3 regions of the Paenibacillus sp. SJS-P3 genome follow, and region 2 is predicted to be linked to each of the others. Evidence: riboswitches for the same ligand, from Rfam matches in the RefSeq annotation. Region 2 holds a riboswitch; each other region holds the start of a gene.
The links. Region 2 has a riboswitch for thiamine pyrophosphate ahead of thiC (phosphomethylpyrimidine synthase ThiC). Riboswitches for the same ligand answer to the same signal wherever they lie in the genome.

Region 1: linked by a shared signal. The riboswitch ahead of AC06G8_RS01780 (ECF transporter S component) and the one ahead of thiC (phosphomethylpyrimidine synthase ThiC) in region 2 are both predicted to bind thiamine pyrophosphate.
Region 3: linked by a shared signal. The riboswitch ahead of AC06G8_RS13290 (ABC transporter substrate-binding protein) and the one ahead of thiC (phosphomethylpyrimidine synthase ThiC) in region 2 are both predicted to bind thiamine pyrophosphate.

What each region holds. Positions count from the first base shown of each region.
Region 1 covers NZ_CM160043.1:386,928-390,200, forward strand. The annotation lists gene AC06G8_RS01775 (ABC transporter ATP-binding protein) at 1-1,275, opposite strand, end outside; gene AC06G8_RS01780 (ECF transporter S component) at 1,280-1,885, opposite strand; TPP riboswitch at 2,040-2,149, opposite strand; gene AC06G8_RS01785 (aldo/keto reductase) at 2,299-3,228, shown strand.
Region 2 covers NZ_CM160043.1:1,613,778-1,617,050, forward strand. The annotation lists gene AC06G8_RS07315 (M48 family metallopeptidase) at 1-1,224, shown strand, start outside; TPP riboswitch at 1,326-1,430, shown strand; gene thiC (phosphomethylpyrimidine synthase ThiC) at 1,693-3,273, shown strand, end outside.
Region 3 covers NZ_CM160043.1:2,875,815-2,879,087, forward strand. The annotation lists gene AC06G8_RS13280 (ABC transporter permease) at 1-512, opposite strand, end outside; gene AC06G8_RS13285 (thiamine-binding protein) at 502-804, opposite strand; gene AC06G8_RS13290 (ABC transporter substrate-binding protein) at 834-1,910, opposite strand; TPP riboswitch at 2,061-2,169, opposite strand; gene AC06G8_RS13295 (GerAB/ArcD/ProY family transporter) at 2,419-3,273, opposite strand, start outside.

The sequences.
Region 1 (3,273 bases), 1.2 Mb from region 2:
CTCGGGATTCTGGAAGCTCAGCGCGGCATGCCTGGCCATATCCCTGGGCTTTTTCAGGCTTTGGACCGGAACGCCGGGAATGTGCAGGATTCCCTTGGTCTTGACCAGCTTCATGATGGCGAGCAGCAGCGTGCTCTTGCCGGCTCCGTTGACGCCGGTGACGGCGATCCAGTCGCCGGCGTTCACCGCGAGCAGGCCGGTCCGCACCTTGGGCCGGCCGCCGCGCCATCCTTCCAGGCCGTCCAGCTCGAGCAGCATTTCGGCGGAACGGACGGCAGACGACGGAGACATCGTTGACGGGCGGATTGCGGCAGTCTGATCGTAGTCCTCCCAGAAGCCTGGGTACCAGATGCCGTATTCCCGCAGCAGCTTCCGATGCTCCCGGAACACGAGGCGAGGAGACCCGTCGGCCTTGATGCTTCCGTCGGGTCCGAATACAATGACGCGGTCCATATCTTCGGCGATGCCGGCGATCTTGTGCTCGACGATGATGACGGTCCGCCCGCCCCAGACGGAGCGGAGCGAGCTCCATACCTGCCGTGTGCCCTCCTCGTCCAGGAGAGCGGTAGGCTCGTCGAGCAGCAGAGCATCGGGCTCCATGGCGATCATGGCCGCGATGGCAAGCCGCTGCTTCATTCCTTGGGACATGTCGGCTACCGGAAAATGGGGGTCTGCCAGACACAGGCCGACAACATCAAGACAGCGAGAGATGCGGTCCGGCATTTCCTCGCGCGAAATGCCCGAGTTCTCCAGCGCGAAGGCGATTTCTTCGTCGGCATGCGGCATGCAGAACTGGGAGTCCGGATCCTGGAACACATAGCCGGGCCGGGCCGGGACAAGGCAGCAGTCCGCTTTCATCGGGATGCGGATGGCCGACGGCACCAGGCCGCCGAGCACCTGCAGCAGCGTCGACTTCCCGCAGCCGCTCGGTCCGAGCAGCAGCACCTTCTGGCCGCGTTCGATGGTCAGGTTCAGCCCTTTGAAGAGCAGCGGAGAGTCTTCGCCGGGATATCGGAGCCGCAGGTTCTCCACGCGCGCCGCTGGCCCGGCATCTTGGACGGGCGGCAGCGGCCGCTTCGCTGCAGGCGCAGCCTCGCCGGCATGGCGCTGCCGTTCAGAGCCGATTGCGGAGGCATTCGTCGTAGAGGGCAGGCGGCCGCTCCCGATGGCGGGTGAGAGAGCTGCAAGCGGCGTCGAAGCCGCGCCGATTTCCCTGCCGTTCGCCGGAGTCTTGCTGCGCATGCGGCCTTTCAGGATGACGTCTGCAGCTTTCATCGCCTTACCCCAGCGCCTCGTAATCCTTGGCCGATGCGGGGCGGATGAGGCTCAGCACGCCGGTGCGCTCCAGCGCCTTGGCCAGCGCCCAGGCGAACAGTCCGGCGATGACGACGCTGCCGAGCAGACGCATGGAGACGAACAGGGTGTAGTTCCATGCGGTCATTTTATCGATGTAGCTGTAGTGGGCGTCGATGAAAATGGAGACGACGGCGGAGCCCAGAGACGCAAGGATCGTCACGATCGGACCTGCCTTCCGGTACAGGAAGGCGGCGAAGATGATTTCGGCGCCGAGGCCCTGCAGCACTCCGTAGACGATCGTCGAGGCGCCCCACGATCCGCCCATGAACGCTTCCAGCGCGGCCGCGGCCGTCTCGGCGAGCAGCGCCGCCCCGGGCTTGCGGATCAGGAGGAAGGCGAAGGTGCCGGCCATGAACCACATGCCGTAGCTGAGCTGCTCCGCATGCAGGCCGAGCGGCTTGAGAATGTCGTACATCGGATTCCAGATGCGGTAGATGATGCCGAAAACGACGGCTACGACAAGCGTGACGAGAATGTCGGCGAGCGTCAGTCCTTTTGGACGGTCGGCATTGGGCATGGCGGTGGACATAAGAATCAGACTCCCTCTCAAGGAAAAATGGAATGTTCCCCACAGATGGCTGCTGACCCGGCCCGACCTCCTCCGGGGGGCATGAGAAAAGCCCGCCGGAAGCCGGCGGGCAGAGGGAATAAAGGCATATCCGCGCAGGATGGGCATGAAGCCCGGCGGCGCGCTGCATTCTCTCTACGCTGGCATTACCCAGATCAGATCAATGGTCAGCGGCATAAGGCCGCAGTCTCAGCCCGACTTCATCGAGCCCCCATGCATGCTATGGAAATTGTCCTTACTATAACGTGAAAATCTGGAAGCGGCAAGAGGTATTATGGCCGCCGGTCAGCGGGGCCGAGGATTTGAAAGGCAAAAAGCGGAAAGTTGCTTGGGCATCCGTCCAGGAGGTAATCTGTGGATAAGGAGGGATGGACATGAAGTATCGCCGTTTAGGCAAAACAGAGCTGAACGTGTCGGTTGTCGGCATCGGCACCTGGCAGTTCGGCGGGGAATGGGGCATGGATTTCGCGCAGGACGAGGTCGACGCGATTTTGGACAAGGGCGCCGAGCTCGGCATCAACCTGATCGACACGGCCGAATGTTACGGAGATCATCTGTCGGAGGCTTTCATCGGAAACTACATCGGCAGGCGCAGGCGCGAGGACTGGATCATCGCGACGAAGTTCGGCCATCATTTCCACGAGCGGTTCAAGCGTACGGACGTATTCTCCGGAGACGAAGTCGTGAGGCAGCTCGACGCATCGCTTAAGGCTCTGCAGACCGACTATGTGGATCTGTATCAATTCCATTCCGGCCCGGATGCCGCCTTCGACAGCGACAAGCTGTGGACGGCGCTGGACAAGCAGGTGCAGGCCGGGAAGATCCGGCATCTGGGCACGTCGATCGGCAGCAACGACAACCTGCATCAGACGGCCGCCTCATCGAAGGTCGGCTCGCAGGCGATCCAGGTCGTGTACAACCGGCTCGACCGCAAGCCGGAGGAGCGGGTATTCCCTTCCTGCCTGGAGCAGGATCTCGGCGTGCTGGCGCGGGTTCCGCTGGCGAGCGGCTTCCTGAGCGGCAAGTACAAGCCCGGCACGGAATTCGGCGAGACGGACGTGCGCCATCGCCAGGATGCGGAGCAGGTGCGGCAGCGGCTGGAGGAGGTGCGCCGGATCGCGGAGGAGGAAGTGCCGGAGGGCGTCAATATGGCAGCCTGGGCGTTGGCCTGGTGCCTTCGCCATCCTCCCGTGACTTCCGTCATTCCCGGCTGCAAAAATCCGGAGCAGGTGCAGGGCAACGCAGACGCGGTGAAGCTTGTCACGGAGCCGCATCCGCAGGATGTGCCGAATATCGGCCGATAGCTCCCCTCGCTTGGCAGCGCCGCTGTCTTGTCGGCGAGCATGTCA
Region 2 (3,273 bases):
GTGCCCTGCGATCAGCAATTCCAGTCGTGGTGCGAATGCGGCTGGAATATAGAACCGCGCACGCCTGATATGAGAGATCGATTTTCACGGTTATACCGCAAGCTGGGCGTGAGGCAAGGCGAACAGATGCTTGAAGAGGTCAAATACTCGATCAGCAACGGAGACTGGCGGGACAAGCTTAAAGCGAATCTGCTGTTATATTTGGTTGCGACAATAATTCATCTGGTCTCGCTCTCCATGTTCATAAGCGGAGTTTGGCTTATCGTTGCATACCATTCCAATCATTGGTTTCCTACGGCAATAGGCATGTTGATGGTAGCCATACAGATCATTACCGTTCCTCGCTTGGGTAGCGTCGATAAGAAAGGCCTGATCTCCCGCGAAGACTATCCGACTCTATATAGAGTCGTTGATGCAGTCTCGGATTCATTAGGCACTTCGCGCGTATATGGCGTGCAGATCAATGAAGAATTCAATGCATCCTTTACACAGCTCGGCTGGAGAGGTCGTAAAGTCATTACGCTGGGTCTCCCGTTATTCGCTATCTGCAGCCCTCAAGAAAAAATAGCACTAATTGCGCATGAAACGGCTCATGGAGCCAATCATGATGTCACGCGCAATCGGTATGTTTGGAGTGCCTATATCGCTGCGGAGCAATGGTACTACTTTTTCACTCCGGCTCGGGGAGCGACTCAAGAAGGCTATATGGCCATTTTATATCTTTTATCGGATATTCTGATGAAAGCATTGTCGTTCATACCATGGACGATTGCACGTCTGGTGCTCGTATTGCTGCATCTCAACAAGCAGCGCAGCGAATATTATGCCGACTATCTTGGCGTGAAAGTCAGCGGCGAGCAAGCCATGATTGGGCTGCTGGAAAAATTGCATTACGACAGTCCGTTCGAGAGCTGCTTGCATCGTTTTATTTTCTCTCGGCAGGCCGAAGACTTCATCACGGAGTGGAAAGCTTATGCGGAACAAATTCCTGTACGAGAGCTTGAACGCATCCGCCATGTCGTAAGGGCTGAAGGTTCAAGACTTGATTTTACGCATCCGCCAACCCCGTACCGAATTGACTTTTTGCAGCATTTGAAAGGTTCGTATCCGCTGCTAACATTGTCGAAGTCGGAGCATGAACAATTAGTTCGAGAATTAGAGCAGATGCATGGCTCGGTCTATCGGAATCTGGAGGAGAATTTCAACTCGAGGCTTTACTATTAATGAAATATTTGAGTTATCGAGATAAATCGGGATCCTACCTTCTTGTTCTCAGAATCGACGAGGTTGACAACTTCCACCACCCCGGCTTATAGTCATACCAAGATATCCACTAGGGGCGCCCGCACGGGCTGAGATAAAGCGCAAGCTTTGGTCCCTTCGAACCTGATCTGGGTCATGCCAGCGTAGGAAAGTGGTCGAACATGCCTTTTATTTGGCTTGTGCCTCTTTTCGCCGCTTCCAGACCGGAGGCGGCTTTTTGCCGTCCTCCGGCGGGAGGCGGCGGAGGAATAGGCGCACCCAATCTGCTTGCCGCAATCTGCCGATGAAGGCGGAAGCGGCCAGTAGAGTGTCCCGGACAGCCTGCGTTTTTTGGCGCAGACCATCGGGAACTAAAGGCATGACCGGCATTTCCAAGCGTGCAGCCCCCTGGCGGATATCATAATCCGTTAAGGGGGCTTTTGATTTTCCATGGCCATACATACCGAGCCGCTGCCGGGCAGCCGCAAAGTCTACATGCAGGGAAGCCGGGAGGATATCCGGGTTCCGATGAGGGAAATCTCGCTCTCGGACAGCGAGGTGGGCGGAGAGTCCATTCCCAATGCGCCTCTGAGAATCTATGACGCAAGCGGTCCTTACACGGACACCGATTACGAGGCGGATGTCTCGAGAGGCTTGCCGCCCATGCGAAGAGGCTGGATCGCAGAGAGGGCAGACACGGAGGCCTATCAGGGCCGGATCGTCCAGCCCGAGGACAACGGATTCTCCGACGCCGGCAATGCCGCCGAGAGGGGAGCGGATATTTTCCCGCCATCCGGCAGGCTGCCGCTGAGAGCTCTCGCAGGGGGCAACATCACCCAGCTGCATTACGCAAGGCAGGGCATCGTAACCCCCGAGATGGAGTTCATCGCCCTGAGGGAGGGGATGGAAGCGGAATTCGTACGCTCCGAAGTCGCGGCGGGAAGAGCGGTCATTCCGGCCAACGTCAACCATCCCGAGAGCGAGCCGATGATCATCGGGCGGCATTTCCACGTGAAGATCAACGCCAACATCGGCAACTCCGCCGTGACCTCCTCGATCGAGGAGGAGGTGGAGAAGATGACGTGGGCGACCCGCTGGGGAGCCGATACGATCATGGATCTGTCCACCGGCAAGAACATCCATACGACGAGAGAATGGATCATCCGCAACTCTCCGGTTCCGGTCGGGACCGTGCCGATCTATCAGGCGCTGGAAAAGGTGAACGGCAAAGTGGAGGACCTCAGCTGGGAGGTGTTCCGCGATACGCTGATCGAGCAGGCCGAGCAGGGGGTCGATTATTTCACCATCCATGCCGGCGTGCTGCTCCGATATGTGCCGCTGACAGCGAAGCGCGTTACGGGCATCGTCAGCCGGGGAGGGTCCATCATGGCGGCCTGGTGCCTCGCCCATCATAGGGAGAACTTCCTGTATACGCATTTCGAGGATATATGCGAAATCATGAAAGCCTACGACGTGACCTTCTCGCTCGGCGACGGGCTGAGGCCGGGGTCGATCGCGGACGCCAACGACGAGGCGCAGTTCGCGGAGCTGGACACGCTCGGCGAGCTGACGAAAATCGCCTGGAAGCATGACGTGCAGGTCATGATCGAAGGTCCCGGCCATGTTCCGATGCATCTGATCAAGGAAAATATGGACCGCCAGCTCGCCGTCTGCGACGAGGCTCCCTTCTACACGCTCGGTCCGCTCACGACGGACATCGCGCCGGGCTATGACCATATTACGAGCGCGATCGGGGCGGCGATGATCGGCTGGTTCGGCACGGCGATGCTCTGTTATGTGACACCCAAGGAGCATCTGGGACTGCCGAACCGGGAGGACGTGAAGGAAGGCGTCATCACGTACAAGATCGCCGCGCACGCCGCCGATCTCGCCAAGGGCCATCCGCAGGCCCGAAAGCGCGACGACGCTCTGTCCAAGGCCAGATTCGAATTCCGCTGGCGCGATCAGTTCCATCTGTCGCTGGATCCCGAGCGGGCGATGGGCTACCACGACGAGACGCTACCTGCGGAA
Region 3 (3,273 bases), 1.3 Mb from region 2:
TCCAGGCTGAGGAAGCGGCGCCAGCGCCCCGCTCCGATCATCCGCATGTACCGCTCCAGGCCCGGATCCGCTCCCTGCAGGCCGCCGAGCATCGCGACGCAGACGGGGAAAAAGCAGACGAGCATGACGAGCAGCAGCTTGGGCAGCAGCCCGAAGCCGAACCAGATGACGAGCAGAGGCCCGATCGCGATGACGGGAATGTTCTGCGACAGGACGAGCAGCGGATAGAAGCCCGATCGCACGAGCGGCAGCAAATGCAGGACAGCTCCCAGCAGCAGGCCGGCGGCCGAGCCGCCGGCGAAGCCGAGCAGCGTCAGGCTCAAGGTCGCGCCTGTGTGCTGTGCCAGTCTCTGGCGCGCCGCCCAGGCATCGCGGGCGATATCGCTCGGGGCGGGCAGCAGCCACGCCTCCGTCCCGGACAGACGCACGGCCGCCTCCCACATCAGCAGGAAGGCGGCCATGACGACGACCGGAGGCAGCAGAGCCTCCCATCGGATCGTTCTACTGTCCATCCGGGTATTTCTCCAGCAGCCGGTCCATCGAAGCGCCGTTCTCCGGGTTGTAGTAAATCTTCACCTGAGAGATGACGGACGGGCAGCCCATCGCCGCCATCTCCTCGCTCATCTCCGCGACGACGGCGAGCAAGTGCGACAGTTCTCCCTCCATCGTCGTCTCGAGCGGCGCGACACGGTACGGCACGCCGGCCTCCTTGATGATCTCGATCGCCCGGTCCACGTACGGAAGCACGCTTTCCCCGCCGGGCGTCGTCGGCAAAATCTGAATGCTCACAAGTGCATTGGCCATATCCGGTTCCCTCTCCCCGTCAGCCGGCATCAGGATGCCGGCAAGTAATCGTTCGTGAACGCCTTGGACAGATCCGGCAAGGTATCGAGCAGCTTGTGCTCATGCATCCATTCGGCATAGTTCGTCCAGACTTCCGCCTTCTGCTCGCCCCAGCGCGGAGCGTCATCCTGATATTTGGGGCTCAGCCATTTCTGGCTGGCGCGCACCAGCTCCGGATTGAGGTCCGGAACGGCCTTGATCAGGATGTCCGCGGCGGCGTCGGGCTCGGAGATCGCGTAGGCGTAACCCTCGGAAGCTCCGGCCATGAACGCCTTCACCACATCGGGGCTGTCCTGGATCAGCTTCTCGCTCGTTTCCAGCACCGGCGTGTAGTAATCCAGCTTTTTGCTGTAGTCGGTCAAGTACACCATGTTCAGCTTCTCCCCGCGCAGCTCCGCCTCTACCCCTGTCCAGGCGTAATAGATCCAGGCGAAGTCGATATTCCGCTTCACGGCGGTGAAGAAGTCCGCGTTGCCCATGTTGACGATCTTGACCTTGCCGACATCGGCGCCCTGCTCCTGCATGAGCGAGGAGATGATCTCCTGCTCGACCGGGGCTCCCCAGCCGCCGTAGGTTTTGCCCTCGAATGCTTTCGGGTCCTTGATGCCTTTGGCCTCAGGCGAAGCAAAGCCGGAAGTGTTGTGCTGGATGACGGCAGCCAGCGACACGAGCGGCAAGCCCTCGCTGCGGGCGAGCGTGATGTTCTCCTGGTAGCCGACGCCGAACTCAGCCTCTCCCTTGGCGACCAGCGTATCGGCGGCCGTCCCCTCCGGCGGCTGCACGATCTCGACGTCGAGGCCGTGGTTCAGGAAAAAGCCTTTGTCCCGAGCGACATACAGGCCGGTATGATTCGTGTTCGGCGTCCAGTCGAGGACGACCTTCACTTTCTTGACCGGTGCGGCCGTGGCGCCGACTCCCGCGCTGCCGGAAGGCGCCGGCGTCGCCGTGCCGCTGCTCCCGTCATTCCCGCTGCCGGCTCCGTTCCCGTTGCCGCAGCCTGTCAGCAGCGTCGCCAGAACAAGCGCGGCCAGCCCCGCTTTTTTGCCCATCTTGCTTGAAATGCCCATGTTGCTTCCCCTTCTTTCTCTCGCAGCCGTGAGCCCGGCCGGGCCTTGTCCGGAGCGCCAGCGCCAGCATGAGAGGGACAATAAAAAAAGACGCCTCCCAAGGAAGACGTCTTCGTCACGTGAATCCCGTTGCGCCCGAGGGCGGCAAAAGGCTCGGCTGACATGCGGTTCCTACGCTGGCATTATCCAGATCAGGTTTAACGGGTCGGGATGCTTCTCCCCTCTCAGCCGGCGTACGCCAGCTCCCCAGGCTCATTCGGTTGTCAATAGAGCCATTATAGCAGAGGAGCCTTTTATTGCAACCTTCCGTGTCGAAATTTGCGGGCGCGGCATCATGTAGAGCCGGCTTCCGGACTTTCCGAGCCTGAAGACGGCCGCCGCTTGGCGCCAGAGTCGGCCGGGCTTCGCCAGCTTTGTTTTGTTCGCCGTCTCCGCTGCCAGAGCCTTGACTCTCCTCCCGCTGTCCTTTTTGGCTGCCGCCGGCTTGCGAGCCTTGATCGGCGCCTGCCTATCCGTCCTGGTTTCCAGCCTTTTCGGCGCTCCCATCGGCGCCTGCCTGTCCGTCCCCCGGCTGTCCGCCTCGGCCCGTCTCGGCGCCGCCGGCTGCCTTTCCGGCACCGCTTTGGCTGCCGCCGCCGCTCTGACCGCCGGCCCCGCGGCCCTTGGCCTGGCCGCCGGCTCCCGCCTTTTCGCCGCCTTGCCCCGCTTGCCGCTGCGCTTTCTTTTTGACCCAGCCGATCCCCATGACAAGCATGAGCAGCGGAAGCGCGATCTGGTAATAGGGACTGAATTTCAGATAGACGGTCATGCCGGCCCATAAATGCTGCGACAAGGCAGGCTCCAGGAGGCTCGCCGTGAATATGAGCGGAGCCATGACGAGGGCGCCGGCCCGATAGGGAACTCCCCAGGCTGTCTGCAAAGCGATGACCGAACCGAAAAACAGTCCGGTCGCCTTGACGTACAGCCCGATGTACAGCAGCAGCGTCACGAGAATATCGAGCCTCTCGAGAAAGTTGAACAGCCGGATCTGCTCCACCGCCTCCAGCGTCGGAAGCTCGGCGAGCCGGTACAGCTCCGGACCGAGCACCATGATCAGCACCATGTTGACCGCGATCAGGAACAGCGAGACGCCGGCATAGGCGCCATAGGACGCGGCGCCCGTGGACGGAGACCGCCTCGCGTAGTTCCAGAACATCATCAGCACGATGACCTGTCCGAACGGAAACGACAGGATATCGGGAAACGCCGCATGCAGGACAGGTCCGAAGCCGTTCTCCAGCACGGGCCGCAGACGGTTGAAGTCGAGCAGGCCTGCCGCCAAAAACAACCCCAAAAGGGAAATGTAGCTTACGGCCAGCACCGG